3 regions of the Bacillus sp. T3 genome follow, and region 3 is predicted to be linked to each of the others. Evidence: riboswitches for the same ligand, from Rfam matches in the RefSeq annotation. Region 3 holds a riboswitch; each other region holds the start of a gene.

Region 1 (10,987 bases), 620 kb from region 3:
ATCTACCTTGGTCGAAGCATCAAGCCAAATACGGCTGGTTATGGAAAATATCGTGGCGGTAGCGGCTATGAAACGTTACGAATGGTTTATGGTGCCAAGGACTGGACGATGTTCTTCATGGGCAACGGCTATATGTCCAGTGATTGTGGTTTAATGGGAGGCTATCCGGCTGCATCGGGTTACCGTTTTGAAGCACATAAAACGAATTTAAAAGAACGGATTGAAAAGAAATTGCCTCTTCCAACTGGCGGCGACATCGATCCTGACAATCCAAATTATGATGAGTTAATCGCTGGTGCGGAGATTATCCGGGATAAACAAGCGATTACAACTGAAACCATTTTCGAAGATTATGATCTGTACTTGAACTACCTGCGTGGGGGCCCTGGCTTTGGTGATCCACTTGAACGCAATGTCAAATCCATCGAGGAAGACTTAAAAGATGGACATCTTCTGCCACGATTTGCCGAGAAGGTATACGGTGCGGTCGTCATTCAGAATGAAAGTGGTCAATATATTGTTGATGGAAAAGCAACAGAGACTCGTCGACTCGAAATTCGGAAAGAGCGTTTGAAACGTGGTGTACCAGTATCCGAGTGGATAAAGCAGGAGCGTGAATCAATTGTGGAAAAGGATGCTTCTGTCCAAGTGCGCCACATGTATGCCTCTAGCTTTGCATTAAGTGAAACCTTTGCTCGTGAATTTAAAGAATTCTGGAACCTTCCAACCCAGTGGAAGCTAACGGAGGATGAATTGGGTGTTCCAGTGTTTGGACGTAAAATAGACCATAATAAATAATTATTATATGGAAAGAGTGGGGTGAAATCATGACACAATATGATCGCAAAACGATTGAAGAATTAATTGATGGAACGATTGATTTTTACAAACTAAAGGAAATGCTCTCAACCTTTAAAGATCATGATCGATTTGACAAATACATCAGTATCCTTCAAGAACGGGTTTCGTGGAAGGATCCGATTTTGTTACCAGCAGGGCTCCATTTATATTACGTATTAAAGCCTGGAGGAGAGCGCGTCGTCAAATGCGATTGTGGTCATGAGTTTTGTTCTGCAGACGATAATTGGAAGCTCCATGCGTTAATTAATGTACGTGATACTCCAGAAAAATTAGGTGAACTCTACCCGAAAATGCTTGCGCCAGACCCAGAGTGGCAGGTCATCCGTGAATATTACTGCCCGGAATGTGCATCACAGCTTGAGGTTGAAGCCGTTACACCGTGGTATCCAATTTTGAAAGACTTTGAGCCGGACATCGATGCATTTTATGAGGAGTGGTTGAAAAAGCCATTGCCTTTGTAAAATAACAAAAACAGGGATCGTAAACATCTTGTTTAGATTGGGCTATTAGTAAATGGGCGACAGCATAATTGCTGTTGCAGCAGATTGTCTCCGTAAGGGGTTCGGAATGGTCAACATTCCGAACCCCTTTTTAGAGTTTTCCATAATCGGATTGGCAAACCTAACCCAATCCATAATTGGACATCGCTGGTCCAGATTAATCTAAGCTAATCAAAGTGCGGTTATTGAACGGACATATAGGCCCTTATTTTGAGAAAATAACCATTTTGACAGACTTATGCGGACACAGGATACTCTATTTATATAAAAACCACTGAATTATGCCAAAAAATGATTGAATAGCGAACTTGTTGTCCGCTTAGCCTATTAAAACCACACTTTTTGCGGAAATAGAGGAACAAATGTCCGCTGCCTCATAAGTTTGTCTGGGGCGACAGCATTAATGCTGTCGCCTTTTTATGTGGATTGAAAATTTAGATAGGGCTATGTTAATTATCTACAACCAAAAAGAATATTTGCTATTTCCTTGTTAAACACTCATTATTAAAAGGATGAGTTAAAAAAGGAAAGTAGGGGTTTTGTTTGCCTGATTTTTTATCAATGGGTATTTCTGAAGAATTAGTAAAAAAATTAACGGAAAATGGAGTGGTGGTTCCAACTCCAATACAAGAACAAGCAATCCCATTCGTTATGGATGGAAAAGATATTATTGCTCAAGCGCAAACAGGAACGGGTAAAACGTTCGCATTTATTTTGCCGATTTTAGAAAAAATGGATCTAAATGCAGAGCATATTCAAGCATTGATCGTGACTCCGACAAGAGAATTAGCTCTGCAAATTACAGCAGAAGTGAAAAAGCTTATCAACGATAACGATGAAATCGATGTTTTGGCTGTATATGGTGGTCAGGATGTTGAAAAACAGTTAAATAAATTAAAGAAAAATATTCAAATTGTCGTCGGCACACCTGGTCGATTATTAGATCATATTCGGAGAGGTACAGTTGATTTCTCTAAATTAAATACACTTGTCCTAGATGAAGCAGATCAAATGCTTCATATTGGATTCTTAGATGAAGTGGAGGAAATCATTAAGGAAACACCGAATAGTCGACAAACGCTTGTTTTTTCAGCGACGATGCCACCGGAAATTCAGAAATTAGCTCGTACGTACATGCGTAATCCTCAAACTATTCAGGTGGAAAAAACTCAAGGGCCTGCACAAACAGTGAAACAAATGGCGATTTTTACAATTGATCGAGCTAAGCAAGCGACACTTATTGAGTTAATTGAAACACATCGGCCGTTTTTAGCAGTAATCTTTTGCCGGACAAAGCGTCGGGTCAGCAAACTTTATGATGCTCTACGTGCTCATGGCTTTAAATGTGATGAGCTTCATGGCGACCTAACTCAGGCGAAACGGGAACAGGTCATGAAAAGATTTCGAGATGCTGAGATTCAGTTGCTGATTGCCACCGATGTAGCTGCTAGAGGCTTAGATATTGAAGGTGTTACACATGTGTATAATTACGATATTCCACAAGACGCCGAAAGCTACATCCATCGGATTGGTCGAACAGGTAGAGCTGGGATGACTGGTCTAGCTATTACGTTGTATGCTTCCAAAGATCGTCCAGCTCTTGACTTAATTGAAGAAGAACTGAATATTACGATTAAAAAGCAAAATATAGGTAACATGATAAAAGCTGAAAATGAAGGAAATGAAACTGAGGATAAACCAGAATCAACTTCCACAAAAAAGAAAACCAAAGGTGGTCGAAAGGCAGCAACAGCATCAAGTAAACTTGGGAAAAAACCAGGGAAAAATCGTGCAGCTGCAAAAGATGGAAAAGGCGAAGGTCGCCCTTTTTCTCGAAAAAATAATAGCGATGAACTAGGCCGAAAAGAGAAAAAGTTTGATAATAAGACTCCTAAAGGAAGAAAGACAAGGGAAGACCATTTTCAATCGGCAGAACCTGGTCGTTCGAAGAAAACAGCTGGTACGTTTGATAAAACAAAAGGTTCAAGAGATGGCGAGGAACGTCGGTTTGAAAAAGCAAAAGGTTCAAGAGATGGCGAGCAACGTCGGTTTGAAAAAGCAAAAGGTCCAAGAGATGGCGAGCAACGTCGGTTTGAAAAAGCAAAAGGTCCAAGAGATGGCGAGCAACGTCAATTTGAAAAAGCAAAAGGTCCAAGAGATGGCGAGCAGCGTCGATTTGAAAAATCAAAAGGTTCAAGAGATGGCGAGCAACGTCGATTTGAAAAAACAAAAGGCTCAAGAGATGGCGAGCAGCGTCGATTTGAAAAAGCAAAAGGCTCAAGAGATGGCGAGCAGCGTCAGTTTGAAAAATCAAAAGGTTCAAGAGATGGCGAGCAGCGTCGCTTTGAAAAAACAAAAGGTTCAAGAGATGGCGAGCAACGTCAATTTGAAAAGCCAAAAGCTTCAAGAAATAGTAATCAGCGTCGCTTTGAGAAATCATCTGATACTGTCCGTGGTGCTACCAAAATAGGTTCCACTAGAAAAGGTGGAGCTTCAAAAAGAAAGTCACGGTAAAACATAAAGTCCAGTAAATAAAAACTCGTTAATAGTGTTATTTTTCAAAAAATAATCATCCCTATTGACGGGTTTATTATTTATTGGTACCATCACATTATTATTTAAATATTATAGTAAGCAATGAAGGTTATGGGTCACACTATAACTGGAGCAGCTTCTGGAGAGACCGCATCAAAGTGGCGCCGAAGGATTCACAATCTCAGGCAAAAGGACAGAAGAGTAACATAGGAATTAAAAAATATGTTATTCTATTCCCTGCTGAGATTGGAGTTAATCCAATCTTTTTTTTATTTTAAAATAATATAAGAGGTGTGTAGGATGAACCAAAGACGAGCAGTTGTAAGTGTAATTGGAAAGGACCAAGTGGGAATTATTGCAAAGGTGACCAACATATTGGCTGATAACAGTATTAATATTTTGGATATTAGTCAGACTATTTTACAGGACTTCTTTACAATGATGATGCTAGTAGACGTATCGAATAAAGAGAATCTTGACCAATTACAGAAGCAATTTGATGAAGTAAGTGCTGAGTTAGGTCTAAAAATAAACATCCAGCTTGAGGAAATTTTCCAAGCCATGCACCGGATATAGAAGGAGGGGCCACCTAGAATGAATATTGCGATACAAGAAATGATGGAAACCATCCGCATGGTTCAAATGGAAAACTTAGATATTCGTACTGTTACAATGGGAATAAATCTTCACGATTGTGCGGATTCTGATTTTGAAAAAATGAATCAGCGAGTATACGATAAAATCACAACTTACGCTAGCAGATTAAGAGAGGTAGCGGAAGAGGTTGAGAAGGAATTTGGTATACCAATCATCAATAAGCGTATCTCTATTTCACCAATCGCAGAAATATTGGGCAATGCAACGAAGGAACAGGCAGTGGAGTTAGCCAAAACACTCGATAAAGCTGCAAAGGTTCTCGGCATTGACTTTATTGGTGGATATTCTGCCTTAGTACATAAAGGAATTGCAAAAGGGGATCAAACCTTGCTGGATGCACTACCGGAAGCTTTAACGGTAACTGAGCGAGTTTGTTCTTCAATCTCTGTTGCAACAACGAGAACGGGGATTAATATGGACGCGGTAAGTAAGCTCGGACATATCATGAAGGAAGCGGCAGAAATGACAAAAGATCAAAATGGCCTAGCTTGTGCAAAGCTTGTTGTCTTTTGTAATTCCGGTTGAGGACAATCCGTTTATGGCTGGTGCTTTCCATGGCTCCGGCGAAGGAGAAGTCGTGTTAAATGTCGGCGTAAGTGGTCCAGGAGTGGTATTAAATGCACTTAAACGTCATAAAGATGCTGACTTAGGTGAAGTATCCGAGGTTATAAAAAAGACCGCTTTTAAAATTACCCGTGCAGGTGAGTTAATTGGACGAGTAGTGGCAGAGCGTCTTGGTGTTCCATTTGGAATAATGGATTTATCGCTTGCCCCAACGAATGCAATTAACGATAGCGTTGCGGAGATTCTTGAAGAAATTGGACTTGAACGTGTGGGTACACATGGAACCATTGCGGCACTTGCCTTAATGAACGATGCCGTGAAAAAGGGTGGAGCGATGGCGAGTTCTTATGTTGGTGGACTAAGTGGTGCGTTCATTCCTGTCAGTGAGGATAATGGAATGATTCGTGGAATTATCGATAAAGCCTTGACTCTTTCAAAGCTTGAAGCGATGACATGCGTATGCTCAGTCGGACTTGATATGATTGCGATCACAGGAGATGTTACGCCTGCAACACTATCAGCCATTATAGCTGATGAGGCGGCAATCGGAATGATTAATAAAAAGACAACAGCTGTTCGGATCATTCCGGTACCAGGCAAAGAAGAAGGCGAAATGGTGGAATTTGGCGGCTTGCTTGGACGCGCACCTGTCATGGGTGTAAATCCTTTTAGCTCTGAAAAGTTTATCCGTCGTGGCGGAAGAATTCCTGCTCCACTTCAGGCTTTAATTAATTAATGTTAGATCTTAATTCATAAATGTTTTAATTCATGCAAAAAGCATTGAAGGAACTATACCTTCAATGCTTTTTGTTAATTACTAAGTATTTCTTTGACCCTACCAACCTGTCCATCGAGAAGCCTAACCTTGATCCCGTGTGGGTGAAAGCTAGAGTTTGTGAGGATGTCTTTTACAACCCCATTTGTCAGTTTTCCGGATTTTTGATCCGCCTTAAGGACAATCTTGACCTGAGTACCTGGAGAGATGTTACTACGATTTTGTCCTCCCATTATACACCGGTGCGTCTACTTTGATTATTTGTTTTTTTAGTCCGTTGGCTTGTTAATTTTTTTGTTGCTGTTGAAGCATTAGCATAGGACTGATTTGCTGCCGATTTGTTTTTCTTATTTTCGAGTTGTTGCTTGATTGCTTCCTGGAGGCTCAATTTCTTTTTAGAAGTATCGGTTTTTTCTGGTTGCATTTGATCAGACATGGTATATTCTCCATTCGTTTTAGTATTTATATTAATGCTTTGTTAATTTTGTCTGTTGATTTCCGCTCTAGGTGCTCCAATCAACAGAGTGCTTAAAAATCAACAACTTTCTTTAACATAACATATATTATAATCTATTTTTCATCATTAAGGCATGAAGAATACGGCTAATTAATTATTGACTTTAAGGGGATTTCCCATTATGCTTATGTTAATTAAATAACGTATCCTCTAAAGGGGAGTAGCTTTAACAGCAAGGTCGTCATTTCAGAGTGTTTGCTCTCGGCTTTGTTGGCAGCATTGATGTTGTTAGCCAGACCTTTACCATTTTGGTAAAGGTCTTTATGTTTAGACCGTTACCAATCATAGGTAACGGTCTTTTTCGTTTATACTAATGCTTAATTTTTATTTAGGCTCTGTTAAAGCTCATAGTTGATTTTTTCACTATGTTGATTGGAGCGGAAATCAACAGGCAAACTTAACGGAGCGTTTAATAAAAAAATTTTACGGAGGTTAGGTAATCATGATTTTAAGAAAATACATGTCTTTAATGGGAATTGGTTCTGCTCAGGTCGACTTAATCATAGATAAAAATAGATATAGACGAGCTGAAATGGTGAATGGTCGAATTCATATTATCGGCGGAACGGTTGAACAACAAATCAAAAGAATTGAGTGTGATTTCGTCAAAACAAATCCGATTTTAGAAACGGAAGAAATAATTGATTCTGTGACAATATTAACGAAACAGCAAATTGATTCTGGAGAGAGGAGTCATTTTGAATTTCACTTTCAGCTTTCGGAGGATTTAGAAAGGACGTCACAAACAAGCTCATATCATTTTAAAACAAAGCTTATTTTTAATGAGGGTGTGAAAAGTCTGGATCACGATCCAATCTTTATCGTCGATTAAGTGAAATTGTTATAAGCATTGTACGCAATTTGCTATAATAAAGGAGAAATGAATTTAGGATAAAATTGGAAAACCTCTTTGTTATCGCATTTGTGTTATCTTTTTTGGAGGCGTTTCATGCAAACTTGGATTACTGATTTTATGGGGCAATTTGGTTATGTAGGTATTTTTTTGCTGATGTGTTTAGAAAATGTATTTCCGCCAATACCATCTGAGTTAATTTTACCTTTTGGAGGATTTATGACGACCTATTCTGACTTAAGTGTAATAGGGGTCATATTAGCTGCAACAGGGGGCTCGATAGCTGGTGCAATTGTTTTGTACGGAGTTGGACTGCTGCTTGATGTGGAACGGTTGTTAAAAATTATTGACCGCTGGGGGAAATATCTTCATGTAAAACAGGAGGATATTTTAAAAGCAGATGCCTGGTTTGACAAACATGGCTATTGGACAGTTTTGTTTTGTAGAATGATTCCTTTTATTAGAAGTATGATATCGATTCCAGCAGGGATGTCGAATATGAAGCTTCTTATCTTTTTGTTTTTCACAACAGTGGGAACACTAATTTGGAATTCGCTACTTGTTGGCGCAGGTGCGTTGCTTGGGAATTCGTGGGAAAAGGTCCTCGATTTTATGGGAGTTTACGCAAATATCATCTATATCATTTTTTTCGTAGTGGCATTGGTTTTACTTGTTTATTTTATATTGAAAAAAAGGGATAAAAAATAAATGGCTGACTAGGTGTCTGAATATTCACCTTGTCAGCCATATTTTTTAGGTTTCGTTTTTGTCAATTGTAACTTTATGATCCTTTGCTAATTGTTCAAGCTTATTTACATAGTCTTCAATAAGCTTTCTCCCTTTTTTTAGTTTTTCATTTGCTTTTGTAATCAGAACTGGATCTTGTGTTTCCAATGCTTTGATAATGATTGTAAATGCTTCATATTGAAGTTTGGCACCTTCGAGATAAATATCATGGATTTCCTTTAATTCTGTATTTTCTATTTTGACTGAGTTAAGCTCATCTAGAAATTTTTCATAATTCGGAATGACTTCATTTTTTAACGTCTCATACAACACCTGATCATTGGTGAAGTTTGCACCAGTAACACCTTCATAGGCTGATACGGCTTTCTTTTCGAGTTTATGAGCTGTTGTTAAGTCGCTATTAAGATACTGAAGTAATTCATCCTGAATCGGGTCATTGAAACAGCCTGATAGGATTACGAAACAAAATGCAAATAATACAATGATGCGCTTTCTCAAACCGTGCACCCCCTCATCCCTACTTTATGAGAACTGGGAAGTCCGATATGAAAGAAAATTAAATGGAAAAAAAGTGAAAAATGTTGACAAAAATATTTGTTTAATGATAATATAATAAATTTGATAAAAAAACTAATCTGTGTTAACCTTAATAAGGTACCTAATACGGAGGTGGATGTTCTGTTTAAAATCGGCGATAACATTGTATATCCAATGCATGGAGCAGGAGTCATTGAGGCCATTGAAGAAAAGGAAGTACTCGGAGAAACTCAGAAGTATTATGTCATTAAAATGCCTATCAATAACATGAATGTATTGATACCAATGGGAAAGGTTGAACGTTCGCGCATACGGATGGTTGTTGATATCCCAATCCTTGATGAGGTATTAGATGTTTTTTACCACGGAGAATCGGATCTATCGCTTACATGGAAAGACAGATATAGAATCAACATGGAGAAATTAAAAACGGGTGATATTCTTGAAGGTGCTGAGGTTGTCCGGGATCTTATGCGAATTAACAAAGAAAAGACCTTGAATTCAAGCGAAAGACAGATGCTTGATAGCGCTAGAAAAATTTTCGTTAGCGAACTAGGATTAGTAAAAGGACTCGATGAAATTCAAGCGATGGATATGTTGAGTGAAAACATTCCTTCATAAAAATATGAAATAAAAAGAGTGAAAAAGCTGAAAGGCTTTTTTTTTTTGCCTATTATTTTATTTTTTGGTAAGGACATGTTAAAGAATATTGTTTATGTTTGAACACTCTGTTGATTGGAGTGGAAGGTGCGAAACTCCCTCGCAGAAAGGGAGCACCTGGAGCGGAAATCAACAGAGTCTTTGTTATAAAATGATGTTTATAAAACCAAATCGATACCAGAATAATTGAACTCTTTTGAGGAAAAATAAAAGTTGTTGATAATGAATGAACTTCTGAAGTTCAAAAAAGGATGTGTTAATGTGAATAATAATTGGATGAATGTTTTGAATGATATAAGCAAAAATATAAATCTGTTTGGTAAAAGAAAAACGAGTAAAAAGGGAATTATGTTAGCGTCCTTTCTTGGCTTAGGAATGAGTGCTGCTGCGTATCGCATTGGTAAAAGCCAAAATCAAACCAACCAATCTGATCGCTTGCAAGGCTTAATGGATAATTTTCAAAAAAGTAAAAACATCTCGTTACCTAATGTAGCATTTGCTGAATTTGCCAAAGAGTTAACACCGAAAGTAGAAGATGCTGCATTTTCGAAGCAAAATACGAAGAATGAGGAATTCTCTGAGTCATTACCAACATCAGATTCACAACCTAAAAAAGAAGACTTTGATGATTTCGTTATATAAAATCACTAAAATAATTAGCAAAAAGGAGGTTTTCGACAATGAGCCAATCTAAGCATGAAAAAGAGCGGTTGTGGCGCGTAAAAAAAGAAGATCAACACCCTCATGGAAAAGTTAAGTCATTTGAACAGTTAGCAGAAGGTAAAGGAAATGATATCAAAAATAAATAAAAAAAGGACCAGGGTTCAAACCTTGGTCCTCTCGCTTTACTCGTCGGCTTCGTCGAAAATTTGGTCAAAAGCTTCTGAAACCATTTCAAATTCTTCATCCGTTTCAATAGCAGCAAGTTCTCCGTCTACATCGACTTTTAAAAAAAGAGATCAATATCTTCCTCTTCATCTTCGTTTTGAATATCTTCTACAAACCCAACAGCGACATATTCTGTGCCTTTTAGCTCAATGGTTCCTAGCACTTCAACTTCTTGCTCGTTTCCATCATGATCTTCAATCGTAAAAACTTCACCAACTTCAATTTTTTCCATTATGTATTCTCCCTTCTTATTTCCTATGGAAAGATCTAACTGCCTATACAATATCATCCCATAAATTGATTATTTCATACAAATTTGAGGACGGATTTATTTAATTGTTTGTTGTTGCAATCAATAAATTTATCTTTTAAGTCGAATGATGAGAGTATTCGACTATTCCTAACAATTTCCATATGTGATAAAATGATAAAGCTTTTGTTGTTCTGTATGTAATAACTAAATCTTAACTTAAGGGAAGTAATATTATGAGAAATATACGTAGCATCTTTTGTTGTTTCATCGTTTTAATTTTTATTTTGGCAGGCTGCAACGAAGAAAAGCAGATAGTTGAGACCGATATAAACCAACAAAGCTCGGGATCTAAGCAACCATCAACCACTGATAAAAAAGAGGCTGAAAATAAAACATCAAACTCTGCTGAACAAAAGGTCCAAAATAAGGAAGATCAGTCAAAAACAAAACACCAAGTAAAACAAGAAGAATCAGCATCAGCCCAAAACCAACCGAATCAAAACGAGGCTCAAAACGGAACTACCACGAGCAGTGGGGATGGCATCGAAGTGGTCGCTCAGCCTGGAGAGTATTCCAGTATTGGTAAATAAACAAAGAAAGCTTCCGGAGAATTATTCACCACAGGATCTCGTAACAACAT
Region 2 (10,987 bases), 1.8 Mb from region 3:
TCTCGATAAACGCTGAAATTGAAGATATCATAGAACGGGCAATGGAGCAGAACTTTGTTCCAGTTGTTGATGATGGTGGAGTCTTTATCGGAATTGTTACAAGAAGAGAAATTATAAAGTACTGTGCAAATAGGCTATTAATCAATCGAAATGAAGAATTAAGAACACAACCAGAAAATAATGTTGTTGAATAAAGAATGACCGCTCAAATGGGCGGTTTTTTTTTGTGATTTTTGGAAAGGATAAACAAAGTTGGACAAAATCGGCTGAGGTGAAATGAATGATAACAAAAAGACACTTATTCTTTAATATAGCAATAATCTTATTTCCCTGGTTATCGCTGCTTTTTATCGGAAAGCGGAGTTTTAAAAGATATTCGATTTCAGGGGTTTTTATTGTTATTTTTGAGATTCTTAATCACCTGTATGGTCATAAAAGGAATTGGTGGAAGTTTTACGATAAGCGCAAATCTTTTCTAAAGGATGAACTCCCGTTTAGTGTGGGTCCTTATATGCCATTATCCATGTGGTTACTTAAATTTTCGTTCGGAAACTTTAAAAAGTTTGCTTTCCTAAACGTGATTGCTGATGGATTATTTGCTTTTCTTTTTATTGATATTCTTAAAAAATTAAAAATCATAAGCCTTAATGGATTAAATCATTTCCAATTTTTTATTTACCTCCACTATAAAGCATATTTGTTATATGGAGTACAATATTTGTTAGAGAAAACGATCGTGTCTCCATCTTTAAAAAGAAGATTCTAGATTATTGCTTGCACACAGCCTTCCTGACTATGCTTTTGCTAGTCAGTTTTTTTTATCCCTAAAATTCATCTGTATGTCATTCGCTCTCATTGAGTTCGATGTCATTGGGGATTTTTTCTTGAATACACTATAGAAATGGACATTGATGGGGGAGCTCATGATAGGGGAAATTAGAACAAGCATAATTATTGGGGTGTTTATCTTCTTCGGAACAGCTTTAGGGGGATTAGCTGTTCCGTTCATTAGGCGGTATTTTAATAGAAATCATTTGTATCTTAATGTTTTCTGCGGTGGAATTTTAGCAGGTTTGTTGGCGTTTGATTTAATTCCTGAAGTAGTTTCTAAATATCAGCATATTGGGATAGTCTCTGGGGTTTCTTTAGGTATTTTTATGATGCTGCTTTTTGAAAAATATTTACACAGTGCTAAACATATTGAATCTGAGTATCAAGAGACCTTTTTTCTTTTGTTTTTGTCATTGTTTATTCACAGCATTCCAACTGGACTTGCATTGGGATTAAATTTATCTGAGCAGCATTTTTATCACCCTTCATTACTAATCGCCATTTTAATACACCAAATACCTGAAGGCATGGTATTAATGGTTACTGCTTTGAATTCGAAACAGAAAGTTAAAAAATTTATAGTGTTTAGCTGTCTTCTATCTTTTGCAGTGGGGTTAAATACCTATTTGGGAATGAGCATCGATTTGCATTCGCCAAAACTGCAAACAATGATTATGGGGATAGCAATCGGATCGCTGAGCTATGTCACCTTTTATGAAATATTGTGGAAGGGATTCAGAAGTCATCAAACAATAAAAATGATTATAGGGGCATGTTTTGGACTGGTATTTTTAAGAGTTTTTCTAGTATTTGCAGGTTTTGGGCATTAATGGATCAATCAAACTTTTAGATGCTAATTCGAGGAGTAGGCTAGAAAAGAATTCTGATGTAAATATGATTTTATAAGTAAACTATTTCAAATAGTATTGACCGAATGAAAAAATACTGATAAAGTTTTAAATTATCGCACAATATTTATTAAAGTGGTTTTAAGTATTCACTTTATTACTAAATTTAATAAGCGAGCTATGATTGCTATGGATCAAACTATAGCAGGAGCAGCTTCTGGAGAGGACGCGATTAATCGCGGCGCCGAAGGGTTCATAATCTCAGGCAAAAGGACAGAAGAGTATCGAATACTGTTTGTTATTTTTATATAAAGAATAACAAATATTGTTTTTTATTCTGTCGTTTTAAGAGATTGGAGCTTCCAATCTCTTTTTTATTGTGCTTAGTACAAGCATTTGCTTTACTATCAAAATAAGTATTGGAGGAATGAAGGTGGCACAACAAGAGTTGAAAAAAGATTTAAAAAACCGGCACGTTCAGCTAATTGCGATCGGCGGAACGATTGGTACAGGACTATTTTTAGGTTCAGGTAAGGCGATTCAATTAGCAGGGCCTTCGATTATCTTCGCTTATTTAATTATCGGAATCGCTGTATTTTTTGTAATGCGGGCATTAGGAGAACTGCTTTTGTCCAATTCAGGCTATCAATCTTTCACAGATTTCGCTGCGGACTACCTCGGACCTTGGGCAGGATATGTTACTGGTTGGACTTATTGGTTTTGTTGGGTCATGATTGCGATGGCCGATATAATTGCAGTTGGTGTTTATGTTCAATATTGGTTCGAGATACCTCAATGGGTTGCTCCTGTCATTTGTTTGATAATTTTATTAGGATTAAATCTATTAACTGTTAAACTTTTTGGAGAATTAGAGTTTTGGTTTGCGTTAATTAAAGTTATTACGATTCTTGCCCTAATCGCAATTGGCGTAATTTTGCTAATTATTGGTTTCAAAACAGATGCCGGAGCGGTTACATTAAATAATTTATGGCAATATGGTGGTCTTTTCCCGAATGGAATTACCGGTTTCTTACTATCCTTCCAAATGGTGCTTTTTGCTTTCGTTGGAGTAGAGTTAGTTGGTGTATCTGCTGCAGAAACATCTGATCCACAAAAGAACATACCATCTGCGATTAACAAAATTCCGTTGCGAATTCTATTTTTCTATATGGGTGCCATCATTGTTATTCTAACAATTAATCCTTGGGAACAATTGAGCGCTTCTCAAAGCCCGTTTGTACAAGTATTTGGTTTAGTTGGAATTCCCGTTGCAGCAGGAATCATCAATTTCGTCGTTTTAACTTCTGCAGCATCAGCATGTAATAGCGGTTTATTTTCTACGAGCCGGATCCTTTACAATTTAAGCAGTAATGATCAGGGTCCAAAGCAATTTGCAAAATTAAATAAAAATGCGGTACCTAGTAATGCGTTGTTTACTTCAACAGTTGTTATTTCGATTGGAGCTCTGTTGAGTAAACTACTTCCTGGACAAGCGTTTGGCATTGTAACAACAATTAGTGCCATTTGCTTTATCTGGGTTTGGGGGATCATTCTAGTTGCACATATTCGCTATACAAAAACTCGCCCAGATTTGCGTGCAAAATCTACCTTTAAAGCACCACTTACACCATTTATTAATTATGTTGTATTAGCATTTTTTGCCTTTCTTCTTGTAATCATGGGAATTGCGGAAGAAACACGTGTTGCCTTAATGCTAACCCCACTATGGTTCGTTTTATTATTTGGATTGTATGGATTTAAAAAGAAAAATGTAAAGTCAGTAGAATTAGAGGAAAAAGCAATTTAATCAACATACAAGCAACCGCACAGTGATTATTGTGCGGTTTTTTTGTGAAAAAATCTAAGACAATACACATTTAATAATATTACTATGGTGTATAAATGTATAAAAATGTATAATAGTTTATGAAATTTTAAAATTAGGAAGGAATAGAATATTATGGAATGGAATCAAGATGCAAAAGACTTATTGGAAGAATTAGTTAGTCCAATCCCCGTGTTTGTACGCCCAATGGCAAAAAAGAAAATCGAAAATATTATTTTGGAAGGCGTTTCAAGTGATACTGTTACAAAGGAAGATGTAGTGAAAGGCTATATTATTGCATCACCTGGTGATATGCAAGTTCGTGCGGTCAAACTTTTAAAGGCAAAAGGAATAGATTTAGCACCTTTTGAGGAATTGCTTGAGAAAGCGAAATAGAAAGTTTGTTAAGGATCAACCTAATGTGTTAGGTTGATCCTCTTTAATTAATAAAAGGTTGTTTTAAAGCTCAATGCTGTTTTGGGCACGAGTTGATTGGAGCGGAAGGTGCGAAGACTCCTGCGGGAGCAGCGGGACAGGTGAGACCCCGCAGGAGCGGTAGCGACGAGGAGTAGGAAAAGCGGAGGCGGTTTGCCCAGGGGCGACAGGCATAAGACGAGCCGGCATGAAGGTCGTTCTTTGACCTTCTTGACGGATTGGCTTATGACCCCGAGCCCCTGAACCGCTGTAGCTAGACAGGCTCACCGCCCGCCCCGCGGAAAGCAAAGCACCTGGAGCGGAAAGCAACACTCAAATTTAACGCAGCTTAATTAACAAAAAAAGAACCTTCTTTAAGAAAGTTCTTTATTCGGATTAAGCTTTTTTAATTCTACCGCAATTCTCTGGGCAATTTCTTCATGTGATACGCTGTCATCAAAGGTCATTGGTTTGCCAAAAATAACACCAGCAGACTTAAACCAGCTATCTCTTGTTCCGTAAATGTAAGTAGGAACAACCGGTGCTTTGCTCTTGGCAACGATAAAACCTATACCCTTTTTTGCCTCCTGCATTTCTCCTGATTTTGAGCGAGTTCCTTCTATAAATATAGAAAATAGACCGCCTTCTTTTAAGATTCTTAATGTATACTTTAGCGATTTTATATCCGCTTGTCCTCTTTTGATCGGGAAGCAGCCTAATTCGTGGATTACCTTTGCAAAAAACTTGTTTTTGAAAAGCTCCTCTTTCCCCATAATAAACATTTTACGCGGGGTATGGACCCCAACCATTGGTCCATCAAAGTTACTAGTGTGGTTCATTGCTAGAATAGCTGCACCTTCCGGAATATTTTCAATCCCGATAATTTTAATTTTAAATCGGATGTGCAAGAACACCCTTACGACAAATACTGCAATTTTATAAAACAAACTAACCTCAACCTCTTTCATAGTAAACTCATAGAAATATTCTAACACAATCCATGCTGTTAAAATATTGTGTTTATCCACTTCTGCTAAATAAAAATATTTCATTATAGTTGTATATCATGGTTGACTATTGGCAAAAGCAGAGGTACACTAAAAACATAAGGTAACTTAGTAGACAAGTGAACAACATAACAAGTGAGCCTTTAAACATCAGCAAGTCATAATTTAACGAGGTGACTGAAATGAAAGAGATTAGTATTGAGGAATTAAAACAAAAAGCAATTGAATTAAGGAAAGCTGCACTTACGATGATATATGGGGCACAATCTGGACATCCTGGAGGCTCCCTATCTGCAGCTGATGTCGTAGCGGCACTTTACTTTAAGGAAATGAACATTGATCCTAAAAATCCGAAATGGGAAGACAGAGACCGGTTTGTCTTATCAAAAGGTCATGTTTGTCCAATCCAATATTCAGCATTAGCCTTACTTGGGTTTGTTCCTTATGAAACAATTCATACTTTAAGACAATACGGCTCACCATTTCAAGGTCATCCGGATATGAAAAAATGTCCAGGTATTGATATTTCAACTGGATCACTTGGACAGGGACTTTCTTGTGCAGTAGGAATGGCACTTGGTGGAAAAAGAGATGCAAAGGATTATCGGGTTTTTGCCATCGTTGGCGATGGCGAGTGTCAAGAAGGACAAATTTGGGAGGCTGCCCAAAGTGCAGTCAAATACCAATTAGATAATCTCGTTGTATTTGTAGATGATAATGGACTACAAATTGATGGTACAACGGAAGAAGTAATGCCGAACCAGGATTTAGAAAAGAAGTTCGAAGCATTTGGCTTTGAAACGAAAAGAATAAATGGGCATTCGATGGAAGAAATTGTCAAGACATTAGACAATATTCGAGAAGCTAAAAATGGAAAACCAAAATGTATAGTTTGCAACACCGTTAAAGGTAAGGGCGTTTCTTTCATGGAAGACGTTTGTGGCTGGCACGGAGTTGCTCCAAATAAAGAAGAATATGAACTTGCAATGGCAGAAGTAGCAGGAGGTTTAAGATAATGAGTTTACTAGAAAAAGATATCTTAGTGAAAAAAGCAACACGTGAAGCCTTCGGTGATGTAATTGTAGAATTAGGAAAAAAGAATGAAAATATTTTCGTCGTGGATATTGATATCGGTAAGTCTTGCAAAACAACAGAATTTGCTAAGCAATTACCAAATCAACATGTAAACGTAGGGATTGCTGAACAAAATGCTGCTGGTTTAGCAGCTGGACTCGCCACAACTGGCAAAATTCCATTTGTAAGCACTTACGCGGTCTTTGGTTCATTAAGAATGGCAGAGCAAATTCGACAGGAGATTTGCTATCCTAACCTAAATGTAAAAATTGCCTGTTCTCATGGTGGATTAACTCCTGCAAATGATGGTGCAAGTCATCAAAGTATTGAGGATATGGGTGTCTTAAGAACGATTCCAAATATGACAGTCATTATGGGCGCAGATTATTATTCTACTAGAAAATTAGTAGAACAAGCAGCAGAACTGTACGGGCCAGTTTATTTACGATTTACAAGAGATGCTGTTCCTGTCATCTATGAAGAAAATGAAGAATTCATTATTGGAAAAGCAAAAAAGGTTAAGGATGGAAGCGATCTAGCCATCATTGCAAATGGAGACACTGTCTATTTAGCATTAGAAGCAGCAAAGGAATTAGAAAAAGAAGGCATATCCGTAAAGCTATTAGATATGCATACAATAAAACCACTGGATCGTGATGCAGTAGTCGACTGTTTAAATATTGGTAAGATTATTACAGTTGAAGATCATAATATTTTAAATGGCCTTGGCAGTGCAGTATGTGAAGTTGTTGCTGAAGAAGGAAAAGGAATAGTTAGACGAATTGGAGTTCAAGATCAGTTCGGACAATCTGCACCTTACGAAAAACTAATGGAGCTTAACGGAATTACGGTTAATGACATTGTTAGAACAGCAAAGGAAATGCTTAATTCGTAATCCTAAGCAAATTTTGTATAAAAATAGTCAAATGGGAGAGATTGATAATGTTTGAATTGAAAAATAGAGTAGCGATTGTTACTGGTAGCGGTTCCGAAAAGGGGATTGGCCGTACGATTGCGCTAACACTTGCTAAGCAGGGAGCAGCTGTGGTAATTGCAGATATTAATTATGCTGGTGTACAAGATACAGTAAATGCCATTACAGAGGCTGGTGGAAAAGCCCTTGGTGTTGAGCTAAATGTTACAAGTAAAGAATCTTGTGATGCAATGGTCGAGAAAACGTTACAAACGTTTGGCAGAATCGATATATTGGTCAATAATGCAGGGATTTCTCAGAAAGTAACAGTTCAAGATATGACCTTAGAAGACATTACAAGAATATTTAGTGTAAATATGTTTGGTTTATTCTTGTGTACTCAATCAGTCTTAGAAACAATGAAAAAACAAAAGTTTGGTAGAATCATTAGTCTATCCTCTGTGTCTGCAAAAAGAGGAGGGGGCGTATTCGGAGGTCCTCACTATTCAGCTTCAAAGGCCGCGGTTTTAGGCTTCTCGAAGAACCTAGCTCGTGAAGTAGCACTTGATGGTATTACCGTAAACTGTGTCGCGCCAGGGCTTGTTAATACTGAAATTTGGAAATCCTTGCCTGAAGAAGATGCTAAATCAGTCATTGCAGGCATTCCAATGGGTAGACCTGGTGAAACAAGTGAAGTGGCGGCGACAATTGCTTTCTTAGCATCTGAAGAAGCTTCTTACATTACTGGTGAAGATATCGATATTAACGGCGGCTCACATATGGATTAATGGATAAACATTTATGATATTCTTACATTACAGGCATCCCACACTGGCATGCCTGTATTCCTGTATAAAGGAAAAGTGTTAATTGGATAAAGGGAGCTATTTATAAGGTTGTTGCCCATTAAAAAGTAACAGTATATAATTAATCAAGGATAAATTATAAAAAATATGATTCAAAAAATATGGAGAGAAGTGGTTATTATCAGTTTTAATCCTGTATCAAGTAAAAAATTATATATTCAAATTTATAATCAAATTCTTTCTGAAATTCAATCAGGAACATTTAAAATAGGTGACAAACTCCCGGCAGAAAGAGAGCTGTGTGAGCAATTCGGTGTAAGCCGTGCTCCCGTTAGACAGGCGCTCAGTGCATTAGAGCTAAACGGTCTTATTTATTCACGTCAAGGTGAGGGAGTGTATGTCAAAAATAATCAAATCGCTTCAGAGAACTCTCAATCAGGGATTTTACTTGAAACCGTGTCTCCAGAAGATATTGTGGAAGCAAGAATGACGATTGAGCCGCTTATTTGTAGATATGCTGCTTTAAGAGCTACAGATGAGGATATTCAAGAATTACGCTCTACAATTGAAAAAATGGAAGAAGAGACAAAAGCAGGCTTCTATGTTCCAGAAACAGATGAGGCACTACATAATGGGATCGCTAAGGCCTCTCATAATGACTTATATATCAGTATCATGGCTGCTATTTCGGCAACGATGAAGCAACAAGAAATGTGGAAATTTTTACGGGATCGAACAGTTACCCGTCCTGATTATCGTGATCGTAATTTTGCAGAGCACAAATTACTTATCAAAGCGATAGAGGAACATGATGAAAAAGAAGCAGAACGAATCATGGCAGATCATATGCAAAACTTATACGATCGTTATTGGAAAGATTAAAAAAATTCCCAACAAGGGGATTTTTTTTTGCTTTTCACCTACTGTTAAAACCTGATGGAAGCTAGTAAACTTAGCTGCGCATTAGGTTTTTTATTTTTACCAATAGTTTTTATAATCTTGTTGACAAACCAACACAAGTAAAAGTATATTAAATATATAAGGTACCTTAGTAGACAAGTAGTTAAGTTTACAACAAAGAGAGTTACAGTTATCTGATGTTAATAAGGGGGTAGAAGATGAGAGCGGCAGTAATCGATAAGCCATATTCAGTCGTTTTAGAAGAAGTTGATATTCCAGAGTTACAACATCCTAATCAAGTCAAAATTCAAGTTATTGTAACTGGCATATGTGGATCCGAAATTCATGCTTACCATGGAACCCATCCCTTTCGAATTCCACCGGTCATTTCAGGACATGAATTAGCAGGAGTCGTCGTTGAAATTGGTCAAGAAGTAAAAATGGTTTCAGTTGGGGATCGAGTGACTGTTGAGCCCCATTATGGATGTGGGGTTTGTAAATCATGTCAGTCAGGAAACTATAATATTTGCCAACGAAAAAAGGTTCTTGGTACTCAGGAATGGATTGGCTCATTTGGAGAATTTATTGTCGTACCAGAAAAAACGATCGTAAAACTTCCTGACAATGTAACCTTCGAACAAGGTGCACTGATTGAACCACTAGCAGTGGGTGTCCATGCTGTGAGAAAAGCAGGGGTCGGCCTGGGGAAAAAGTGGCGATACTTGGAGCAGGTCCGATTGGATTAGGACTGTTGTTAGCTGCTAAAAGCTCTGGGGCAACACAAGTATTTATTACAGACGCTGTCGAGTATAACTTGGAAATTGCTAGTAAGCTTGGAGCCACCAAACTAATTAATACAAATCATAATGATGTTGTTGAAACAATATTAGATCTAACCGATGGAGAAGGGGTCGACACAGTATTTATTGCCGTCGGAATTCAATCTGTTTTAAATGATTCTTTAAAAATTGTAAGAAGAGGTGGAAAGGTTTCAGAAGTTGCACTTTTTGGAAAGAAGCCGGAAATCGACTTATCTTACATACAAAATAAAGAAGTCAAATTATTGGGTTCAAATATGTATGTTCGGCAAGATTTCGAAATTGCTGCAGAGGCAATCGCAAACGGTCTTTTTGATACGTCAATGCTTATTTCAAAGGTTGTGCCGATTGAAGAGGTCAAGAGCGCAATGAAAGTAGTTGACGAAAAAACAGAACAGGTTATTAAAGTACTTTTGAAATTTTAATATAATTAGTACCGTAAAATTTGCTATGATAAAATAGTCTTTATTTTTTAGCTTTTTGGATCAATGATATGAAGTTTTAATAGAATAAATGTGATCGGTAGATTTAGATTATCGATATTTTGACGAATAGTAGTTTTTATATGAATAAATGTAAGCACTTGCAAAATTACGTACGGTGCAAATGATGTAATGTTGGCTGTTCCTATAACTGGTTTACCTAGTTTTAATTGTTCAAAAATGGAATCTGGAAGTTAAAAGAAAACCTAAGGAGGAATTATATTGGATCTACTTCAATTAGAGCGTATAACGACAAAAAAAGTCACGTTAAGGTTAATTCCGTTTTTATTTCTTTGTTTTACAATTTCGATTCTTGATCGGGTAAACATCGGTTTTGCCGCATTGCAAATGAATGAAGACTTAGGTTTTTCAAATGCGGTATTCGGATTTGAAGCCGGAATCTTTTTCTTAGGGTATTTTCTTTTAGAGGTACCTGGAAGCGCTATTATGACAAAGATTGGTGCCCGAAAATGGATTAGTAGAATCATGGTAACTTGGGCAATTATTGCGGTATTAATGGCTTTTGTTCAAACACCGTGGCAATTTTATACGGCACGTTTCCTTTTAGGGGTTGCTGAAGCGAGTTTTTATCCATGTATGGTTTTCTATTTAAGTGGCTTTTATCAATCAAAGCATCATGCAAAAGCAATCGCTGGTTTTATGGTTGCGATTCCAGGTGCAAATGCATTAGGTGCTCCGCTCTCAACATTCTTGCTTGGTGTAGACTGGATGGGCTTAGCTGGATGGCAATGGCTGTTTATTTTGGAAGCGATTCCAGCAGCGATTCTAGGAGTAATTTGTTTTTTCTACCTTGATGATAAAATTGAAGATGTAAAATGGTTAAATAAAGATGAGAAAAAATGGTTAATTGACGTTACAACAAAAGAGAAACTTGAGAAACAAGCAGTAAAACACTACTCATTCTGGCAAGCTTTGAAAGACCGCGATGTATTAATACTATCATTAGGATATTTCTGCTGGATGATTGGTTATTATGGAATCGTAATGTTTTTACCGACGATTTCAAAAGGTTTATCCGAGACAACGGGACTTAGTACCCAATCGATGG
Region 3 (10,987 bases):
AGGCTTTACACTTGTAGAGATGTTATTTGCTTTTTCAATCTTTAGTATGATTGTTATCCTGCTACCCTTAATGGTACAGCTGCTCATTCAGGATCAACCGCTTGAGAAGAGAATACAACACTTTGAATGGGAAGTCTTCATTAGTCAAATGAAAAAAGAATTGAGAATGAGTCAAAAAATAACGGTGGTCAATCAAAGAATTCAGCTTGAAAAAGATGGTCAGATTATAATCTATGAGAAGTACGGAACCACTTTGCGCAGACGAGTAGATGGAAAGGGGCATGAAATTATCCTGCAACAGGTGGCTGCTTTTCAATTTACGCGGCTTCCAAACGGTGTGTTCGTTTCAGTCGAGGATTACTTTGGTAATAAGTATCAGGAGGAAATCCGGGTTTTATTAAGGGATGTGGTTTTGTGAATGGTAAAGAATGAAAAGGGTTTTACCTATCCCCTCTCGCTTTGTATGCTCCTGTTATTGTCCACATTTGTGATTGTCCATTCCCAGCTTTTTTTAAATGAGAAAAGGCTGAAACAAGAAACCGATACGATATTGGCACAAGAATACTATTATTTATTTTGTGTTCGGAAAGTAGAAACCCAGCTCCAAAATGGTGAGTTGCTCCAAAATCCAAGTACTATTTTACTTAGTGATGGGAAGATGGATATTACAATCGAGGATACAGGAAGCTTATTAAAATTAACCTTTAATTTAACCCTTTCGTCAGGTGAAAAGGCAATTGGATTCGCATATTATAACAAATTACAGAAAAAAATGGTAAAATGGGTGGAAAAGAATTGAACAGGGGATAGAGAAGTGCAAGCAATTTATTTAACCGGGTTAATGGGAGCTGGGAAAACAACGGTTGGCAAGGAATTAGCCTCAAAATTAGGGCTTATAGTGATGGATACGGATGAGCAAATTGTGAAACAAGAAGGAAAAAGTATAAATGAGATTTTTGCCCTACACGGAGAAAGCTATTTTCGAGAGCTAGAATCGAAAATGTTAGCTGGATTGCCCACCGAGAACATAGTAATTACAACGGGGGGCGGAATCATCCTCGCCGAAGAAAATAGAAAGTTTATGAAAGAACGGGGAACAGTCGTTTATTTGGATGCAAATCCTGAGGAAATACTGGTGAGATTACAACACGATCAATCAAGACCGTTGTTAGCCAAGGATAAACAGAATGTTATTTTTCTGCTTTATAAAGATCGGCTCCCGCTGTATGAGGAAAGCTGTCATTTGAAGATAACGACAACGGGAAAAGACATTGAAGCGATTGTAAATGAGATTATTGCGTGTTTTTAAGTTGCTAATCTTTGGGCATACTGTTAACTGAAGCAGTCTGCGGAGGTATGTCTAATGAAGACAAATGATTATGTTAAATACATTACGCAAACATTTGTAAAATATATTGATCAACCCAAGGATGTACGCATTAAGCACAAGCATGATCGGAAGGAAACAAAGGAACCCTTTTTATATCACTGGTTTGGAGTTATTCCTTACGTGTTGATTTCAATGTTTAGGCGTAAACGATAGAAGGGTGGAGGCTGATATTATGATCAGCCTCTTTTTTCTTAAGGCTCTGTTAAATTTGTCTGTTGATTTCCGCTCCAGGTGCTCCCTTTCCGCGGGGAGTCCGGGAGCCTCCTCGGCGCCTTAGCGCCTGTGGGGTCTCCCGTGCCACCTTCTCCCGCAGGAGTCTCGCACCTTCCGCTCCAATCAACAGGTTGCTTAAAAATCAACATCTTTCTTTAACGCAGCCTTCTTAAAAAAGAGCGCTTAAATGGCTTTATCATTTAAATAAAATATTCCACCATTCACGATTGAGATGTTGATTTTGGGCTCATATTGCTCTTGTAATGCAGCTTTTTCTGTTTCAAATGCTTCTTTTATTTCAGAATCCTCATAAAAGTGATGCAGCAAATCTAAATCCTTCTGCCACCGCATTCTTGCTTCGTCTGCCCAAGTATGGTCTTCCTGCTCAAGTGTATTTCTAAAATATTGCTCAATTCTCACCAGTCCACTTTTTGGCATAATCAGCGGGGATAGAGTAAAAGCGTAGTCTGGGATTTTAGGTGTTAAAGGGACTTCCAATAGTCTTCTATGAAAATCTTCAACCATCATTCCATTGATAAGCTGCAATCCGATTGATTTGAATACATCTCGTTTACGGTCACATTGATAGGATATTTTTACATTGAGACCGATCCATGGGTATAAAGGTGTTTGCTTGCTATGATGATGTTTTATCTTTTGATAAAGGCGGATATAGCCTGCAAGACTTTTTGTTGAATTGAAAATCTGGTGCAGACGCGGTGAACCAAAATGAATGGTTTCGCCCTTCACATGATCTGGGGCAAGCTGTGTATTTGTAATAAAGGTAATTTTCATTGGATTAGGTGTCCCGCCGGTTTTTTCTAAATAATGCCAATAAAAGGGTCTATTCATTAATTCCTTATCCAGCTCATTGGTCAGTTGGACGACCATATATCCCTTATCATTCTCTGTGATTTCACAATGGTTTGCATGAAAATACCGTTCTAAAAAATTATGAATTTCCTGCTGCTGCATTCGATTCACCTACTTTCATTTCTTCTGCAAATTGAATCATCGAGGTTAAATTCTCCATTTTAATCCTCATTTCGCCCTCGGATGAGGAGTGACCAAATATATCTTCCAAATGATCTTCAAAATTTCCAAATTCTAATTTTGTTAAAATATCGTCAAGTTCACCAATGACTTTTTCAAATAGATTAATTTTTTCGTAAAGGAGTTTTAATATATGTTCCTCAACGGTTCCTTTCGTAGCAAAATTATAGATCATAACATCCTGTTCCTGACCAAGTCGATGGATCCGGCCAATCCTTTGCTCGAGACGCATTGGATTCCAAGGTAAATCAAAATTGATGATATGATGGCAAAATTGGAGGTTAATCCCTTCTCCACCAGCTTCTGTGGCAATTAAAACTTGGACGTGTTTTTGAAAAAGCTCTCGCATCCAATCTTTTTTACCGCGTTTAAAACCACCACGGAACGGTACGGACGTGATGCCATGTTGCTTTAGGAACCACTGTAAATACATTTGGGTGGCCCGATATTCGGTGAAAATGATCACCTTATCGTTAATTGATTGAATTAATTCAAGTGCCTTTTTTGCTTTTGAGTTTTGCTGGACTGCTTCAACCTTTGAAATCAACGACTGAATCGTTTCTTTAAACATGGTTGATGGTGTTTCCTGCTTTGTCAGCATGTTTTTTAAGGTGAAATAAACTGCTTCACGACTGCTGCAAGCTTCTCGTTGTAAAGTCATAAATGAAAACTGGCTTGATGCGAGCCAATCGCCGCCTGAGCGGAGGTAGGATATCGAATCATACAGATTGCGTTCTTCTTTTGAAAATTCAATTGGAATCGTTTCAACGTGACGTTTCGTCCATTCGATTCCAGTGTCGGCACGACGATTGCGAATCATCACCTTATTGACCAGCTCTTTGAGGTGTTGATCGTCGCTGATGGAGCGACTGTCACGTTTATATTTTTCATAAAAAGCCGTTTCATTTCCTAAATGACCGGGCTTTAATAGTGAAACTAGGTTAAAGACTTCTTCAATTCGGTTTTGAATCGGTGTTGCTGTTAGTAGTAAACAAAATTTCTTTTTTAAGCTTTGCACAAATTCATAGTTTTTTGTTTTGTTGTTTTTAAGTTTATGAGCCTCATCTATAATCACTAAATCATAATTTTGTTCATAGATAATCTCACGATGGGGACTGCGTTTTGCTGTGTCAATCGAGGAAACAACAACGTCATATTGCTCCCATACATAGCTTTTTCGCTGACCAATCGCCGGAATGTAGAATTTCGAGTTAAGCTCCATAACCCATTGGCTAACTAATGAGGCTGGCACGAGAATTAATACTTTCTTAACGAGCCCACGGATCATGTATTCTTTTAAAATTAATCCCGCTTCAATTGTTTTTCCGAGTCCGACCTCATCAGCTAATATCGCTTTTCCATGCATGTTTTCAACGACCTGTTTTGCTACTTCGAGCTGGTGGGGTAGTGGTGTCAAATCAGATAAATGCTTCGGTGCCTGAAGTCCTTCGAAATCTTGAATGACTGTGTGCTCTTCCACATCAATCGCTAATTTATATAGCTCCCAATTCCCCCAAGGACCATCGTTGGTCATTCTTTGCAAAAATTCATCCTGCCAGGAAGAATCGAAATTGATTTGGACAGACATTGTTTCCAGCTCCTTTATCATATTAAGAATATAAAAGCATAAAATGTTCGAAACGATATAATTTAGCGTCTTATATTTATGAATAAAGATATTGCTTAAGATTACGTTTCGATGGTAGGATGATAATAATAGTAAATGTTTTGAAATTTCCCACAGTTGTTAATTGGGGAAGTAATTTTTATGTATTTGGGTATTATCCTACCCAATATCAAAAAAAATATAGATGCGAATGACAATAAGGGGAGAGACTACTCCATGTGGCGCCGAAGGAGCAAGCGTAAAAGCGAATCTCTCAGGCAAAAGAACTCTTATTCGACGCAGCTCTGGAGAGAGCTCCGAAATATTGGAGCCACCAAAGGGGACAGCCGTTTTCGGTAAACTTTCAGGTGCCAGGACAGAGACCACTCGTAAGAACAACGGGAGGTCTCTGTCTTTTTTTATTTAGCTGTGTAAAAAACGTTGTTGATTTTTGGGCAACCTGTTGTTTGGAGCGGAAGGTGCGAGACTCCTGCGGGAGAAGGTGTCTTGGGAGACCCCACAGGCGCTAAAGCGCCGAGGAGGCTCCCAGACTCCCCGCGGAAAGGGAGTACCTGGAGCGGAAAGCAACAGACAAACTTAACAGTATATTGGCACACCTGAAGCTCAAGATTTGTCTACTAATTTTTTAGGGGGAAGACGATGACGAAGTTGAAACGAACTCCTTTATTCGATGTATACAAGCAATTTGGTGCAAAAACAATTGATTTCGGTGGTTGGGAGCTACCGGTACAATTTTCTGGCATAAAAAATGAACATGAAGCCGTCAGAACGAAAGCCGGCTTGTTTGATGTTTCTCATATGGGTGAAATTGAAGTAATGGGAGCTGACAGTCTTCAATACCTTCAAAAGATGATGACAAATGATGTATCAAAATTAATGATTGGTCAGGCTCAGTATTCGGCAATGTGCTTCGAGAATGGTGGTACAGTAGACGATTTGCTCATTTATAAAAGAGCAAACGATCACTATTTGCTTGTCGTCAATGCATCCAATATTGATAAGGACTACCAATGGCTCGATAACCATTTACAAGGGGACGTACAGCTTGTTAATTTATCAGAGCAAACAGCGCAACTTGCGTTACAAGGTCCTGCTTCCGAAAAAATTCTGCAAAAACTTTGCGCTGACATACAGTTAGTGGATATGGGATTTTTTCAATTTCAACAAGATGTAACGATTCAGGGATCGAAGGCATTAGTGTCTAGAACAGGTTATACCGGCGAGAATGGGTTTGAAATTTATTGTGAGGCAAAGGATGCAATTCAAATTTGGAATGCAATTTTAGCTGCTGGAAGCGATGAAGGTGTAATCCCTTGTGGGTTAGGAGCAAGAGACACTTTGCGATTTGAGGCAATGCTTGCACTATACGGTCAAGAACTAAGCCCTGACATCACTCCGATTGAGGCGGGAATAGGCTTTGCAGTAAAGATTAATAAGGAGACAGATTTTATTGGAAAAGCGGTGTTAAAAGAGCAGCGTGAAAAAGGAGCTCCGAGGAAGCTCGTCGGAATTGAAATGATTGATCGTGGGATACCAAGACATGGTTATCCAGTATATAAGGGTGAAGAATTAATTGGAGAAATCACAACGGGGACTCAATCGCCTACCTTAAAAAGAAATATTGGTTTAGCGCTATTAAAGACTGAGCAGTCATCTATTGATAATGAAGTGGAAGTAGAAATACGTGGGAAACGTTTAAAGGCAAAAATCGTGAAGACGCCTTTCTATAAAAAAACAACAACCAGTTTATAAATGATGGAGGAGAGAACGAATGAAGCATCGTTATTTACCAATGACCGAAAATGATAAGAATGAGATGCTCGCGACCATTGGTGTCGAAACGGTTGATGAGCTTTTTAGTGATATTCCTGAGAGAGTAAGATTTAAAGGAGAGTACCAAATAAAACCAGCAAAATCAGAGTCTGGGCTACTAAAAGAACTTGGTGTGCTTGCAGGAAAAAATGCTGATTTAAAAACGTATTCATCATTTCTCGGTGCCGGGGTATATGATCATTACATACCAACGATTGTCGATCATGTAATTTCACGATCTGAATTTTATACAGCGTATACACCGTATCAGCCTGAGATTTCTCAGGGGGAGCTTCAAGCCATATTTGAATTTCAAACCATGATCTGTGAGCTGACTGGAATGGATGTGGCAAACTCCTCGATGTATGATGGTGGAACGGCACTGGCTGAAGCAGCGATGCTTAGTGCAGGTCAAACCCGACGAAAAAAAGTGCTCGTTTCTAGTGGTGTTCACCCAGAGTCGAAAGAAGTATTAAAAACATATGCAAAAGGGCAATACATTGACGTAATCGAACTCCCTTATGCTGATGGTATTGCGAATTTGGCAAAACTTGCTGAGATGATGACTGATGAAGTTGCGGCAGTCATTGTCCAATACCCAAACTTCTTCGGTCGAATTGAACCGCTAAAAGAAATTGAAGAGATTGTTCATGCACATAAATCAATGTTCGTGGTTTCAAGTAACCCGCTCGCACTGGGTGCATTAACTCCTCCGGGACACTTTGGTGCAGATATTGTCGTTGGTGATGTCCAGCCCTTTGGAATACCAACCGCATTTGGGGGACCACATTGTGGCTATTTTGCTGTGACAAATAAATTAATGCGTAAGGTACCGGGGCGGTTGGTCGGGCAGACAGTTGATGAGAATGGAAAACGTGGCTACGTTCTGACCCTCCAAGCGCGTGAGCAGCATATTCGTCGTGATAAAGCGACTTCCAATATTTGCTCGAATCAAGCGCTCAATGCTCTTGCAGCATCGGTGGCGATGACAGCTTTAGGGAAGCAGGGTGTCAAAGAAATGGCGCTCGCCAATATTCAGAAGGCTCATTATGCTAAAAAATCCTTAGTGGAAGCCGGTATGACTGTTGTTTTTAACGGCCCCTCCTTTAATGAGTTTGTAATTAAATTAGAAAAGCCTGTCAAGGAAGTGAATCGTCTCCTACTTTCGAAAGGCATGATTGGCGGTTATGATCTAGGGCGCGACTTTCCTGAATTAAAGCACCATATGCTAGTCGCTGTTACGGAACTGCGCACGAAAGAAGAGATTGATGAATTTGTGAGAGAAGTGGGGGATCACCATGCTTAAACAGGATCAAGCGCTCATTTTTGAATGTAGTACTAAGGGGCGAATTGGCTATAGTTTGCCAGAAATGGATATCCAAGAGGTTGAACTAGAAAGCATAATCCCTTCAGAATATTTGCGCGAGGATGCACCGAACCTTCCTGAGGTTTCAGAGCTTGATATAATCCGACATTACACAGCATTGTCGAAGCGGAATCATGGACTCGATTCCGGCTTTTATCCACTAGGTTCATGTACAATGAAATACAATCCGAAAATAAATGAATCAGTCGCGCGTTTTAACGGCTTTGCCCACCTTCATCCACTTCAGGATGAGAGCTCTGTTCAAGGAGCTCTTGAGCTTATGTATGACCTGCAGCAGCACCTTAAAGAAATTACAGGGATGGATGAGGTTACCTTGCAGCCAGCGGCCGGAGCCCATGGGGAATGGACTGGACTAATGCTGATTCGTGCCCTGCATGAGGCGAATGGAGATGTGAAGCGGACTAAAGTCATTGTTCCCGATTCTGCGCATGGAACGAATCCTGCATCCGCAACAGTTGCTGGCCTCGAGACCGTCACCGTTAAATCAAATGAAGTCGGTTTGGTCGATCTTGATGATTTACGACGAGTTGTGGGGGAGGATACAGCAGCGTTAATGCTAACCAACCCGAACACACTTGGTCTGTTTGAGGAAAATATCGTGGAGATGGCCGAGATTGTTCATCGTGCTGGCGGAAAGCTTTATTATGATGGTGCGAATCTTAATGCAGTATTATCAAAAGCAAGGCCAGGAGACATGGGCTTTGATGTCGTACATTTAAATTTGCATAAAACCTTTACCGGGCCACATGGTGGTGGCGGTCCTGGTTCAGGGCCAGTCGGCGTAAAAGCAGAGCTGATTCCGTTTTTTCCTAAACCAGTAGTTACGAAAAATAGAGATGAATATGTCTTAGATTATGATCGGCCGCTATCGATTGGCCGTGTGAAACCGTATTATGGTAATTTCGGTATTAATGTACGGGCTTATACGTATATCCGTTCAATGGGGCCAGATGGATTGAAGGCAGTAACGGAAAATGCAGTACTAAACGCAAATTATATGATGAGACGCCTTTCAGCTTATTATGATTTACCATTTGATAAGCATTGTAAGCATGAATTTGTCCTGAGTGGTAAACGTCAGAAGAAGCTTGGGGTTCGGACACTTGATATTGCTAAGCGATTGCTTGATTTTGGCTATCATCCACCAACCATCTACTTCCCGCTAAATGTCGAAGAGTGCATGATGATTGAACCGACTGAAACGGAGTCAAAGGAAACGCTTGATGCCTTTATTGATGTTATGATTCGGATTGCAAAAGAGGTAGAGGAAACACCAGAAATCGTTCAGGATGCTCCGCATACGACCGTAGTTAGTAGACTTGATGAAGCTTTAGCAGCACGAAAGCCAGGTGCTGCGCTATCAAAAGTAGGCAAAAATAAAATAAGCACTTCCGCTTTTAACTGGTGGAAGTGCTTATCGTTTATTTTGAAATTGTGAATCAACGAGATACATGAGGTCTTGAATGCTTTTCGTCTATCTTTTTTTCTATTCGTTCCATTTCATAAGGATTGTTTTTGATTTCGAGCCGATTCTGAATAATGAGTTGTTGAAAGTTCTTACGGAATTTTCTTTTCATAGTTGTCTCCTCCTTTGATATAAACATTATATCAATAGTATTAACTATATGAATAACTCAAATATTACAAAAAATCGAACAATATCAAAAAAACACATACTTTGACAGATGGAAAGTGTTTTTTTTGTAAATAGAGTTTAAATTGATAAAGGCCGATCATCGTTGATCGGCCTTTTGCTTATTATTTACTTTTAATCTTGCCAGTCCACTTTTTAAAGCCGCCTTGAAGATGCGAGAGGTCCTTATAACCTTTTTTATATAATAGTTGGGCTGCACGACCACTTCGCGCCCCACTTTGGCAATAAAGGTAAACAGGTTTATCTGGGCGAATTTCCTTTATGCGCATTTTTAATTGTGAAAGAGGAATGTTTCTTGCACCAATAACATGACCTGCTTCGAATTCATTTGGTTCGCGAACATCAATTAATTGCGCTTTTCGATAACCGGCACGAAACTCTTCTTCTGTCAGAGTTTTAACGATTTTACGTTGGTAGAACCATGTGATGACAGTGTAAATAAGGAAGGCTCCCAACATTATCAGTAAGATGTAAAGTGTATCCAATGTTCCTTGCTCCTTTCAAGCTATCATAAGCCATATTTAATTATATAAGGGCAACTACCATAGAGTAAAGAAAATACCCAAAAAACTTTTTGATTGCAATTGGTGCAATGCGTATAGTTTTGTTTTCAGTATGCAGTTTGTTAGACTTTATAAATGTATGAACATTATAAAGTTGAGGTTGATGGGATATGGAAAAAGAAGTATGGCGTTTCATTGATTCGGGAGATTGTTCGCCAGCTTTTAACATGGCGCTGGATGAAGCATTGTTAGATTGGCATAGCGTGGGGAAAATTCCACCGACGATCCGCTTTTATGGCTGGAGTCCTTCAACGCTTTCCATCGGTTATTTTCAAAAGGTAGAAAAAGAAATAGATATGGATGCTGTCAAAAGACATGGTTTAGGTTTTGTGCGTAGACCTACAGGGGGGCGCGGTGTTTTGCATGAACACGAGCTCACATATAGCGTTATTGTTTCAGAAGACCACCCAGAAATGCCGAAAACTGTAACAGAAGCCTATCGCGTTATTTCTGAAGGAATTTTGAAAGGATTTCAATATTTAGGGCTCGAAGCGTATTTTGCGGTTCCACGCTCGGAAGAAGAGAAGGAATCATTAAAAAATCCTCGATCTGCTGTTTGCTTTGATGCCCCAAGCTGGTATGAGCTAGTTGTGGAAGGTAGAAAGGTGGCAGGGAGTGCTCAGACTAGACAAAAAGGGGTCATCCTCCAGCACGGTTCGATTCTTTTAGACTTGGATGAGGATAAGTTGTTTAGTTTATTTAAATATCCTAATGAGCGAGTGAAAGAGCGAATGCAAAAGGCTTTTAAAAATAAAGCTGTAGCGATTAATGAAATTAGCAGCCGAAAAATTACCCTATCAGAAGCGAAAGATGCGTTTTGGAAGGGATTTTCAGAGGGCTTAAATATTGATTTAGTGCCATACGAATTAAACGAAGAGGAACTAGAATTTGTCCACAAGCTGGCCAAAGAGCGCTACGAAAATGATGGATGGAATTATAAGCGGTAAAAAATAAAAAGCGATGATTCGCTTTTTATTTTTTATGATTATTTTCTGAAAAAAAGAAGTGCAAGGTTTAAATTATGTTGAAATTTCTCTTTTTATGATGAATTTCCGCGATTTTCTCTTTATTTCTCTTAATTATAGATATTTTTAAGTTTGACAAAATAATGGTTTTTTGAATTGAACACAATATATAGTGGTGTCGAAAATATTGCGAACACAATATATTGAATTAAGCCGATGGATGTGATAACTTTATGATTATTAAAGAACAGCTAGATTTACAAATGGTTCTATCAAATGTCAAATGAGGACTTAGTAGAACAATTTTTTGAAGGAGATGTGAT

What was found. A riboswitch is a leader RNA that binds a small molecule or an ion and turns the genes downstream of it on or off. The one in region 3 is predicted to bind glycine.
Region 1: it holds a riboswitch for glycine, as region 3 does, so the genes downstream of both, RGF10_RS10610 (ACT domain-containing protein) here and gcvT (glycine cleavage system aminomethyltransferase GcvT) in region 3, are expected to answer to the same signal.
Region 2: it holds a riboswitch for glycine, as region 3 does, so the genes downstream of both, RGF10_RS16440 (amino acid permease) here and gcvT (glycine cleavage system aminomethyltransferase GcvT) in region 3, are expected to answer to the same signal.

The regions. Positions count from the first base shown of each region.
Region 1 covers NZ_CP137761.1:2,040,572-2,051,558, forward strand. Annotated here, with positions in the region: partial or broken gene RGF10_RS10595 (hydantoinase B/oxoprolinase family protein) at 1-798, shown strand, start outside; gene RGF10_RS10600 (acetone carboxylase subunit gamma) at 828-1,322, shown strand; gene RGF10_RS23805 (DEAD/DEAH box helicase) at 1,905-3,875, shown strand; glycine riboswitch at 4,026-4,103, shown strand; gene RGF10_RS10610 (ACT domain-containing protein) at 4,197-4,472, shown strand; partial or broken gene RGF10_RS10615 (PFL family protein) at 4,491-5,853, shown strand; gene RGF10_RS10620 (YwbE family protein) at 5,928-6,125, opposite strand; gene RGF10_RS10625 (hypothetical protein) at 6,125-6,328, opposite strand; gene RGF10_RS10630 (sporulation protein) at 6,852-7,241, shown strand; gene RGF10_RS10635 (DedA family protein) at 7,359-7,970, shown strand; gene RGF10_RS10640 (hypothetical protein) at 8,016-8,507, opposite strand; gene RGF10_RS10645 (CarD family transcriptional regulator) at 8,688-9,167, shown strand; gene RGF10_RS10650 (hypothetical protein) at 9,468-9,848, shown strand; gene RGF10_RS10655 (DUF6254 family protein) at 9,887-10,015, shown strand; partial or broken gene RGF10_RS10660 (DUF1292 domain-containing protein) at 10,052-10,326, opposite strand; partial or broken gene RGF10_RS10665 (D-alanyl-D-alanine carboxypeptidase family protein) at 10,581-10,987, shown strand, end outside.
Region 2 covers NZ_CP137761.1:3,195,577-3,206,563, reverse strand. Annotated here, with positions in the region: partial or broken gene RGF10_RS16455 (CBS domain-containing protein) at 1-194, shown strand, start outside; gene RGF10_RS16445 (ZIP family metal transporter) at 924-1,661, shown strand; glycine riboswitch at 1,887-1,966, shown strand; gene RGF10_RS16440 (amino acid permease) at 2,113-3,486, shown strand; gene RGF10_RS16435 (DUF2621 family protein) at 3,640-3,900, shown strand; gene RGF10_RS16430 (lysophospholipid acyltransferase family protein) at 4,293-4,970, opposite strand; gene RGF10_RS16425 (transketolase) at 5,108-5,941, shown strand; gene RGF10_RS16420 (transketolase family protein) at 5,941-6,894, shown strand; gene RGF10_RS16415 (SDR family NAD(P)-dependent oxidoreductase) at 6,942-7,700, shown strand; gene RGF10_RS16410 (FadR/GntR family transcriptional regulator) at 7,866-8,600, shown strand; gene RGF10_RS16405 (zinc-dependent alcohol dehydrogenase) at 8,837-9,364, shown strand; gene RGF10_RS16400 (zinc-dependent alcohol dehydrogenase) at 9,331-9,861, shown strand; gene RGF10_RS16395 (MFS transporter) at 10,141-10,987, shown strand, end outside.
Region 3 covers NZ_CP137761.1:1,416,063-1,427,049, forward strand. Annotated here, with positions in the region: gene comGF (competence type IV pilus minor pilin ComGF) at 1-418, shown strand, start outside; gene comGG (competence type IV pilus minor pilin ComGG) at 419-799, shown strand; gene RGF10_RS07275 (shikimate kinase) at 815-1,309, shown strand; gene RGF10_RS07280 (YqzE family protein) at 1,364-1,543, shown strand; gene RGF10_RS07285 (YqhG family protein) at 1,787-2,578, opposite strand; gene RGF10_RS07290 (DEAD/DEAH box helicase) at 2,556-4,244, opposite strand; glycine riboswitch at 4,474-4,562, shown strand; gene gcvT (glycine cleavage system aminomethyltransferase GcvT) at 4,923-6,035, shown strand; gene gcvPA (aminomethyl-transferring glycine dehydrogenase subunit GcvPA) at 6,055-7,401, shown strand; partial or broken gene gcvPB (aminomethyl-transferring glycine dehydrogenase subunit GcvPB) at 7,394-8,830, shown strand; gene RGF10_RS07310 (FbpB family small basic protein) at 8,922-9,059, opposite strand; gene RGF10_RS07315 (rhodanese-like domain-containing protein) at 9,241-9,621, opposite strand; gene RGF10_RS07320 (lipoate--protein ligase family protein) at 9,810-10,646, shown strand.